3 linked regions of the Sagittula sp. P11 genome follow. The protein of the gene in region 3 interacts with the protein of the main gene of each other region in a pairwise test. Links are inferred from orthologs where the notes say so. Each region holds a gene or a part of one and is shown on either strand. Other genes may lie near its edges.

Region 1 (3,056 bases), 390 kb from region 3 along the record:
TCCTCGAACAGCAGGAAGTCCTGAAAGATCATGCCCATCTGCGCGGCGCGGAACGCCGTGCGGCGCTCCGGCGACAGGCTGGCGATGTCGGTTTCGCCCCATTGCACGCGACCCTTCGCATCGAGCAGACCGCTCAACGCGTTCAGGAAGGTCGACTTGCCGGCGCCCGATGGCCCGCGCACGCCCAGAAGGCCGCCCGCGGGCAGGTCAAGCTCGGGGAGCGTCAGCAGAACCCGCCCCCGGCGAGAGGCGACGGTCAGGTCACGGACGTGCAGGGCGAGACCCATGTCAGGCGCGCTCGTATGTGGCGTTCGTCAGTCGGGCCATGCTCAGGAAGCCGGTGTCGGGGTCCTTGTAAGCACCGAGGGTCAGGTCGCCGCGCACGGCAAGCTTCACGTTGAAGGGTTCGACGTCGACGATCCGCTTCGTGTAGATCGCGAGGATGTCGTCGGGCCACTCTGCCTCCGTCTCGCAAAAGGGGCAGACGGCCATCGGGCGTTTCGTCAGCACGAAAAAGCGCGACTCCGCCTTCAGCGGCGGGGCCATGAACCCTTCGAACAGGATGCGGCTGCCGGAGGCGTCCTGTGCGAACGAGGAGAAATCGCCGTTCTTCTCGTAGAGTTCGCGGATCTTGGCAGGTCCGTCGGCGGCCCGCGCGAGTGTCGGCAGAAGGAAAGGCGCGGCGAGAACGGTTGTCAGGGCGGTGCGGCGGTCCATGGTCCGTCTCCTTGGTCTGGTCTGTCTAACGTGTCCCACATGTCATGTCGGACGAACAGGGCCGCCCCGGAACAGGGCGGCCCCTCTCAGCCTGCGCGGCCGTTTATTCTGCGTCCACCGCGTGCTTCATCACGTGGAAGATCACGTTCTGCTCGATGGTGGAGTCGAGCAGATGCGACCACGGGCCCTTGGCATAGACCGACACGTCCTCGCCCGAATGGGTTTCCGAGGACATGGGGATCAGTGCCTGCTGGACGTAGTCGATGTCGGTGGCCTCTTCCTGGGTCAGATCGCCGCGCGAGCCGGTCCAGTCGTTGCTGCCGTCGGTCGGTTCCTTCAGCACGGAACCGGCGCCGTTCAGGTAGCCCAGCACGGTGTAGGGCTTGCCGTCGGCGGCGGTCAGCGGGGTGCCGTCGTTGGCCTCGCCTTCCTTCGACACGCCCATGCACAGGCCGAGGATGTCGGAGCCGCGGCCGCAGTAGCCGTTGAACGCGATGGCGTGTTCGTGGTCGGCGGTGACGATGATCAGCGTGTCGGCGTCATCGGTCATCTCGTCGGCCAGCGCCACGGCCTCGGCAAAAGCAACGCCGTCGGACAGGGTGCGGTAGGCGTTGCCGTCATGGTTCGCGTGGTCGACGCGGCCCGCCTCGACCTCGAGGTAATAGCCGTTCTCGTTCTGCGACAGGAACTCGATGGACTTGCGGGTCATGTCGGCCAGCGAGGGTTCGTCCTCGTCGGCGCGGTCGGCCTCGTATTCCATGTGGCTGTCGTTGAACAGCGCGAGGATCGGCGCATCCATGGTCAGCGCCTCGAAGCCGGCGGTGTCCTCGGCGAACTGCGCGCCCAGGCCGGTGGCCCGGTCGATCAGGTTCACGCCATCGGTGCGGCGGCCCTTGGACTGACCGTTGGTCTCGCCTTCCGGCAGGAAGAAGCGGCCGCCGCCGCCCATGGCCATGTCGATCACGCCCGCTTCCATCTGGTCGATCAGCTGGGTCGCGATGTCCTTGGAACCTGCACAGTCGCCCTCGATCTCGCCTTCCCAGTTGCGGTTGGCGGTCTTGGCGTAGACGGCCGCCGGGGTGGCGTGGGTGATACGCGCGGTCGAGACGATGCCGACCGACTTGTCCATGCCCGAGACGATCTCGGCAAAGGTGGTCAGGCGGTTGCCTTCCTCGGTGGTGCAATCGTCGTGGATCGCGTTCTCACCGAGGTTGATGAGGTTGAAGCGCTGCTTGACGCCGGTGTTCAGCGCGCCCGCGGTCGGTGCGGAGTCCGGGGTCTGGGCGTTGATGTTGTAGGTCTTGACCAGCGCCGAGTACCACTCTGGCGTCTCGTAGGGGAGGACGTTCTCTTCGCCCAGCATGCCCTTTTGCTGGCCGTCGAACAGGCGCACGGCGTAGTTGGTGCCGACACCGTTGCCGTCTGCGACAAAGACGATGACGTTCTTGGCGCGGCCGGTGTTGGGCTGGCGGGCCAGCATCGCTTCGATGTGCGACTGACCGGCGGTGTACCAGTCGGAACCGGCCTGCGGCAGGTCCATGGCATGGCTTTCGGCAAATGCGGAGGTGGCGGCCAGAATGGCGGCCATCGACACGAGGGTCTTTTTCATCGGGTTGCTCCCAGTTGGCATTCTACAGCCTGCCGATAGGGCCGCGAGGTCTCGGCAGTGTGACACCCTCGTAACGGATTCATGAAACGCAATCATTCCGCAGTCCTGCCCCACCTTGGACGCATTGGACTGCGAGAAGATGATCGGAGCCGTTCCAACCTCGATGCGCATGTTATCTCATCGCGTAGCCGCAATGTTATTCAGTAACGTTTCGTTGTCAACGGGAATTTTTGGAACGTTCTGCGGGGTTTAGAGGAAGACGGCGTCGAAGGCGGCGACGATCTCTGCCCCGCGCTTCCCGATGTCCTCGGCGGTCCGGCCCGGTTTGAAAAGCTGCGATCCGATGCCGAAGCCGGACACGCCCGCAGCGTGCCAGTCGGCGAAGTCGTCCGGCCCGACGCCGCCCACGGCAAACGTCTCGGTCCCCGCAGGCAGCACGGCCTTCAATGCAGACAACCCGTCAGGGCCAAGCTTGGACGCGGGGAAGAACTTCAGCCCGTCGGCCCCGTTGCGCAGGGCGGTGAAGGCCTCTGTCGCGGTGAACACACCGGGATAGGAGGCCATGCCCGCCTGCTTGGTCGCCACGATCACGCGCGGGTTGCAGTCCGGCGACACGACCATGCCCGCGCCGATGTCCTTCAGCCGCAGCACATCGGCCGGGTCCAGAACGGTGCCCGCGCCGATCAGCGCGCGATCCCCTGCACAGCGGACCATGCGCGCGATGCTGTCG
Region 2 (2,878 bases), 420 kb from region 3 along the record:
CGACGATGCGGTCCGCGTCCGCCGAGAACTTGTTGTAGAAGATGACCGCCGGGATGGCCGCCAGAAGGCCGAGGCCGGTGGCCAGCAGCGCCTCGGCGATGCCCGGCGCGACCACGACGAGCGAGGTGTTCTGCGTCTCGGCGATCTGGACGAAGGCGTGCATGATCCCGAAGACCGTACCGAACAGGCCGATGAACGGCGAGGTGGAGCCGACCGTTGCCAGCACAGGCAGCCCGCGCTGCAGCTCGTCCGCCTCCTTCTGGATGGCCACGTCCATGGAGCGGTCGATCCGGCTTTGCGCGTTGGCGATGAGCGCGCCGTCCTCGCGGTGCGAGCGGCGCCATTCGATCATGCCGGCGGCAAACACGCGTTCGGACCGGCCCTTGGGCTCCGGCCCCAACTGGTCGAACAGCTCGTCCAGCGGTTCTCCGGACCAGAACATGCGGTCGAACCTGGAGGCCTCGCGGCGGGCGGACCGATAGCTGACGAACTTCTCGATGATGATTGCCCACGACCAGATCGACGCGGCGATCAGCATGATCATCACGAGCTTCACGGTCAGCGTCGCGCGTGCGAACAATGCCCAGAACGAGAAGTCTATGCCCTGCGCGAGGGCAAGAGTGTCTGCTTCCATGAACCTGCTCTTTCGTTGTCGGCCCTGTTGGGGCTCTGATTTGCCACACATGTAACGGAAATACAGGCCATTGACCACGGGTTTGGCGATTCTGCGCCGCGGCACGGCGCGCATGCGCGAATCCCTGCCACCGCTCACGGAAAATCGCGTTTACGCGGTCTGCCTGTTCGGATTACTGGCGTAACGAGGCATATTTTGCCACGGGAGGAAGCGATGAGGGAAACCAGCCAGGCCGCAATACAGGGGCAAGGTCACGACACGCGCTATTTGCGCGCCGTTCTGGGCAATGTCGCCGAAGTCTACGAGACACACCTCGGGCGGCATGACGCGGAACTTTTCATGGCCGAGTCCGCCTATACCCTCGCGGCGGAGCTTGGCGCCAATGCCATCCGGAAAGCCCGACCCGGCCGCCCCACCATGGCGCATGTGGCGCGCGAGGTGGATACCGCCATCGCCTGGCTCGACGAGGACGTCACGATCGCCGAGGCGTCGGACCAGCAGATGACGCTGCTGTCACCCGGACCTTCGGGGGCGCGGTCTCGCTTCATGATGAACCTCTACCTCTTCGGCCACATCGCCGCCGATGCGCTGGGATACGTGCGCGTCGTGCTGCACGAAAGCGCCCCCGGCAGCAACGAGCCGTGGAAGATCGTCATCCACACCAGCCGCACCGGCGGCGGGGCCGAGTTCCGCTCCCGTTACCGGCTGCCGGACTAGCCTTGCCAGCGTGCAGCCGGGGCGCGCGTCAGTGCACCTTGAGCCGCAGCGCCGCGGGCAGGCGCACCGGGTGGCCGTCCGATGTCACGCAGACCGCCGTCACCTCTGCCCGGAAGACGGGGACTTCGCCGCGCAGCACCTCCTGCGCCATCACGAGCCGGACGCCGGTGATGCTCCGCACGAAGGTGCGCACCTCCAGCCGGTCGTCGAACTTGGCGGTGGCGAGGTAGTCGGCCTCGATCCGGCGGACCACGAAGACGATGCCGTCCTTCTCGCGCATGGCGTTCTGGTCGAGCCCCTGCTCGCGCACCCAGTCGGACCGGGCCCGTTCGATATACTTGAGGTAGTTGGCGTGATAGACGATCCCCGCCATGTCGGTGTCTTCGTAGTAGACCCGGATGGGATAGATGTGCATGGCCCCGTCCCCTTGCTGCCGTCCGGTCGAAGGGGTAGCCGCTGACCCCGCATCGCGCAAGATCACCGCTTTCGCCGCCCCACGGCCGAACGGCTGTGAAATGCGGGCGGGCGCTTGGCCACCCAGTCCAGGAAACGCTGCATGTCCGGATGGGCGCGCAGCTTGCCCACGGTCGAGAGGTCGCGCGCCAGTTCCGGCTCGGTGAACCGGGCGTGGATCTCCGAGTGACAGATCTGGTGGAGCAGCACCGTCGGCCCGCCCTTGCCGCCTTTCAGCTTCGGGACCAGGTGGTGAAGGCTCTGCTTTGCCTCCGACGGGATCGGACGCAGGCAGAGCGGACAGATCGGATCGGCCATGGCGGCTCCTTTCACCGGGACCATCTGGCCGGAAGGGTGCCGGGATCAAGCGTGCAAGCCCCCTGTCGCGCCCCGCACGCCGCGGGTAAGGAGAGGTCATGACAACCCTGCCCCCTTCCCCGGACCGCTTCGCGCTGGTCATCGGCGGCGGCCCCGCGGGCCTGATGGCCGCCGATGCGCTGCTGTCCGCCGGTGTGCCGGTGACGCTGGCGGAGGCCAAACCCTCTGCCGCGCGCAAGTTCCTGATGGCGGGCAAATCCGGGCTGAACCTGACGAAGATGGAGCCGTTCGAAACGTTCCTGAAAGCCTACGGCGACCGCGCGCCGCTGCTGGAACCGATGCTGACGGCCTTCGGCCCTGAGGAGGTGCGCGGCTGGGCCGAAGGGTTGGGCCAGCCGTGCTTCACCGGCTCCACCGGGCGGCTCTTTCCGAATGCCATGAAGGCCTCGCCACTGCTCCGGGCTTGGCTGGCGCGGCTCGACGGCATGGGGCTGGTCCGCCACACCCGCTGGCGCTGGAAGGGCTGGGAGGGCGGCGCACCCCGCTTCGACACGCCCGACGGCACGCACACGCTGCGCCCCGCAGCCACGGTTCTCGCCCTCGGCGGCGCCAGCTGGGCGCGGCTCGGATCGGACGGCGCCTGGGCCGACGTCCTGCGGGCCGAGGGCATGGACATCGCCCCCTTCGCCCCGTCGAACGCAGGACTTCAGGTCGATTGGTCGAACCACATGGACCGCCACTTCGGCGCGCCGCTGA
Region 3 (3,342 bases):
GGCGGCCTCCTCGGCCGGCTCTTCAGCGGCCGCGCCTTCGGCCATCATGCCGGAGCCCTGCCCGGTCGCATCCATCGAGTGGCCTTCGGTCGTGGTTTCCTCTCCCTGTCCGGCGCTTTCCGCCGCCGCGGGCATCGCCAACGTCAGCGCAAGCAGCGCCGTGCTGAGCGTGAGAGTGACCCGACCTTGCGTGGTTTTAGACATACCGTCCTCCTGATGCCTGTCCCGTGATAGCGGGCGGCGTTGACACTTTCCGGCCTGCCGACTACATGCCGCAAGGGCCCTGCGTGGCCGGTCTCCTAGCCTGTCATATGGGCTCGGTACGAGGCGGGCAAGCAGATGCCGCACACGAAACCGGGAACAGGTAACCAGGCATGTTGGGAAAAATCGCGCGCAAGGTGTTCGGAACGCCGAACGACCGCAAGATCAAGACCACCCGCCCGCTGGTGGAAAAGATCAACGCGCTGGAGCCCGAGTTCGAGAAGCTCGACGACGCCGGCCTGATCGCGAAAACCGCCGAATTCAAGGAACGCGTGGCGAAGGGCGAAAGCCTTGACCACATCCTTCCGGAAGCCTTCGCCAACTGCCGCGAGGCCGCGAGGCGGGCGCTTGGCCTGCGCGCCTTCGACGTGCAGCTGATGGGCGGGATCTTCCTGCACCAGGGCAACATCTCCGAGATGAAGACCGGCGAGGGCAAGACGCTGGTCGCCACCTTCCCGGCCTACCTGAACGCGCTGACCGGGCGCGGCGTGCACATCGTCACGGTGAACGACTACCTCGCCACGCGCGACGCCGAATGGATGTCGAAGGTCTACAACGCGCTCGGCATGACCTGCGGCACGGTCTATCCGCGCCAGCCCGAGGACGAGAAGGCCCAGGCCTACGCCTGCGACATCACCTACGCGACGAACAACGAGCTGGGCTTCGACTACCTCCGCGACAACATGAAGTCGGAGCTGAACCAGATCCACCAGCGCGACCATTATTACGCCATCGTCGACGAGGTGGACTCCATCCTGATCGACGAGGCGCGGACGCCGCTGATCATCTCCGGCCCCTCCGAGGACCGGTCCGAGCTTTACATCTCCGTCGACAAGCTGATCCCCGAACTGGTGGAAGAGCATTACGAGGTCGACGAGAAGACCCGCAACGTGACCTTCACCGACGAGGGCAACGAGTACCTCGAAGAGCACCTGCACGCCCGCGGCCTTCTGCCTGAGGGGCAGACGCTCTACGATCCGGAATCCACGACCGTCGTGCACCACGTCAACCAGGCGATCCGGGCGCACAAGCTGTTCCAGAAGGACAAGGACTATATCGTCCGCGACGGCGAGGTCGTGCTGATCGACGAGTTCACCGGCCGCATGATGGCCGGACGCCGCCTGTCGGACGGCCTGCACCAGGCCATCGAGGCCAAGGAAGGGCTGGAAATCAAGCCTGAGAACGTCACGCTGGCGTCGGTCACCTTCCAGAATTACTTCCGTCTTTACGACAAGCTGGGCGGCATGACCGGTACGGCCGTGACCGAGGCCGACGAATTCATGGAAATCTACGGCCTGGGCGTCGTCGAGGTCCCGACCAACCGCCCGATCGCCCGCATTGACGACGACGACAAGGTGTTCCGCACCGCGCGCGAGAAGTACGCCGCCATCGTCGAGGAGATCGGCGAGGCGCACAAGAAGGGCCAGCCGGTTCTCGTCGGCACCACCTCCATCGAGAAGTCCGAAATGCTGAGCCGCATGCTTCAGGAAGTCGGGCTGAAGCACAACGTCCTGAACGCCCGCCAGCACGAGCAGGAGGCGCAGATCGTCGCCGACGCCGGCAAGCTGGGTGCGGTGACCATCGCGACGAACATGGCGGGCCGCGGCACCGACATCAAGCTGGGCGGCAACGTCGAGTTCAAGGTGATGGAGGCCATCGCCGCCCACCCGGACCGCAACCCCGACGAGATCCGCGCCGAGATCGAGCAGGCCCATGCCGCCGACGAAGGCGCCGTGAAGGAGGCCGGCGGTCTCTTCGTGCTGGCGACGGAGCGTCACGAAAGCCGTCGCATCGACAACCAGCTCCGCGGCCGTTCGGGCCGTCAGGGCGACCCGGGCCGCTCCTCCTTCTATCTCTCGCTCGAAGACGACCTGATGCGGATCTTCGGCTCCGACCGTCTCGACAACGTGCTGGGCAAGCTCGGCATGAAGGAAGGCGAGGCGATCGTGCACCCTTGGGTGAACAAGTCGCTCGAACGCGCGCAGGCGAAGGTCGAGGGCCGCAACTTCGACATCCGTAAGCAACTGCTGAAGTTCGACGACGTGCAGAACGACCAGCGGAAGGTCATCTTTGCCCAGCGGCGCGAGATCATGGAAGCGAAGGACCTGTCGGAGATCGTCACCGACATGCGCCACGACATCATCGACGAGCTGGTGGATACCTACTGCCCGCCGAAGACCTACGCCGACCAGTGGAACATGCAGGGCCTTTACGCCGCCTGCATCGAGAAGCTGGGCGTCGATGCTCCCTTGATGGCATGGGGCGACGAGGACGGCGTCGATCAGGACGTTATCGCCGAACGGCTGCGTGACGAGTCCGACAAGATCATGGCCGAGAAGCAGGAAGCCTTCGGACCGGAGACCATGCGCTCCATCGAGAAGCAGGTTCTGCTGCAGACCATCGACAAGAAGTGGCGCGAGCACCTTCTGACGCTGGAACACCTGCGTTCCGTCGTGGGCTTCCGCGGCTACGCGCAGCGCGACCCGCTGAACGAGTACAAGACCGAGGCCTTCCAGCTTTTCCAGAACCTGCTGGAAAGCCTGCGGGAGACGGTGACCGAACAGCTCGCGCAGGTCCGCCCGATGACCGAGGAAGAGCGCCAGAAGATGATGCAGGAGCTGCGCCAGCAGCAGGAGGCGATGCAGCGCGCGCTCAAGGCCCGTGCCGACGCGGCCTCCACACAGGCGGCCCTGCCGGACGAGAACGCCACCGCCCCCGACGGCGCGGCGCCCGCGTTCGACGAGACCGATCCGACGACCTGGGGCAACCCCGGCCGCAACGATCCCTGCCCCTGCGGTTCGGGCAAGAAGTTCAAGCACTGCCACGGCAGCCTGACCTGACCCGAGTCGCAAATGGTTAAGAAAGGGGTGTCCGTGACCCACGGGCACCCCTTCGTTTCTTGCATTATCCCGTGACAATTCCTTAATTTTTTCGCCAAATAGGTGAAACGCCGCGATCTGTCCGCCTTGCAGCCCAACGATGGCCACGTTTCCGAGCGATTTTCGTCCCCGACCCTAAAGGACAGGAGCCAAGGAATGTCCAAGCTGCTGGAACTGACGAAAAACCACAAGAAGAGCCTCG

What was found. The genes of interacting proteins can lie anywhere in the genome.
Region 1: the proteins of secA (region 3) and CDO87_RS09550 interact in binary tests that used the Escherichia coli proteins (3 or more experiments, as listed by UniProt). The link is inferred for Sagittula sp. P11 from one-to-one orthologs.
Region 2: the proteins of secA (region 3) and ybgC interact in binary tests that used the Escherichia coli proteins (3 or more experiments, as listed by UniProt). The link is inferred for Sagittula sp. P11 from one-to-one orthologs.

Annotation. Positions count from the first base shown.
Region 1 is NZ_CP021913.1:1,948,019-1,951,074, reverse strand. Bases 74-3,047 are described here. They hold CDO87_RS09550 (alkaline phosphatase), read right to left. Parts: upstream 2,327-3,047; coding sequence 821-2,326; downstream 74-820. Other genes in these bases: CDO87_RS09545 (2-dehydro-3-deoxy-6-phosphogalactonate aldolase), read right to left, coding at 2,576-3,047; CDO87_RS09555 (hypothetical protein), read right to left, coding at 289-717; CDO87_RS09560 (ABC transporter ATP-binding protein), read right to left, coding at 74-287. In the rest of the region: more of CDO87_RS09560, read right to left, coding at 1-73; more of CDO87_RS09545, read right to left, coding at 3,048-3,056.
Region 2 is NZ_CP021913.1:2,765,649-2,768,526, reverse strand. Bases 74-2,869 are described here. They hold ybgC (tol-pal system-associated acyl-CoA thioesterase), read right to left. Parts: upstream 1,767-2,869; coding sequence 1,380-1,766; downstream 74-1,379. Other genes in these bases: CDO87_RS13365 (TIGR03862 family flavoprotein), read left to right, coding at 2,221-2,869; CDO87_RS13370 (HNH endonuclease), read right to left, coding at 1,829-2,122; CDO87_RS13380 (hypothetical protein), read left to right, coding at 848-1,351; tolQ (protein TolQ), read right to left, coding at 74-634. Outside these bases: more of tolQ, read right to left, coding at 1-73; more of CDO87_RS13365, read left to right, coding at 2,870-2,878.
Region 3 is NZ_CP021913.1:2,340,911-2,344,252, reverse strand. The notes cover bases 42-3,301. They hold secA (preprotein translocase subunit SecA), read left to right. Parts: upstream 42-374; coding sequence 375-3,101; downstream 3,102-3,301. Other genes in these bases: CDO87_RS11340 (translocase), read left to right, coding at 3,297-3,301; CDO87_RS11350 (peptidylprolyl isomerase), read right to left, coding at 42-204. Outside these bases: more of CDO87_RS11350, read right to left, coding at 1-41; more of CDO87_RS11340, read left to right, coding at 3,302-3,342. UniProt on the Escherichia coli protein: Required for protein export, interacts with the SecYEG preprotein conducting channel.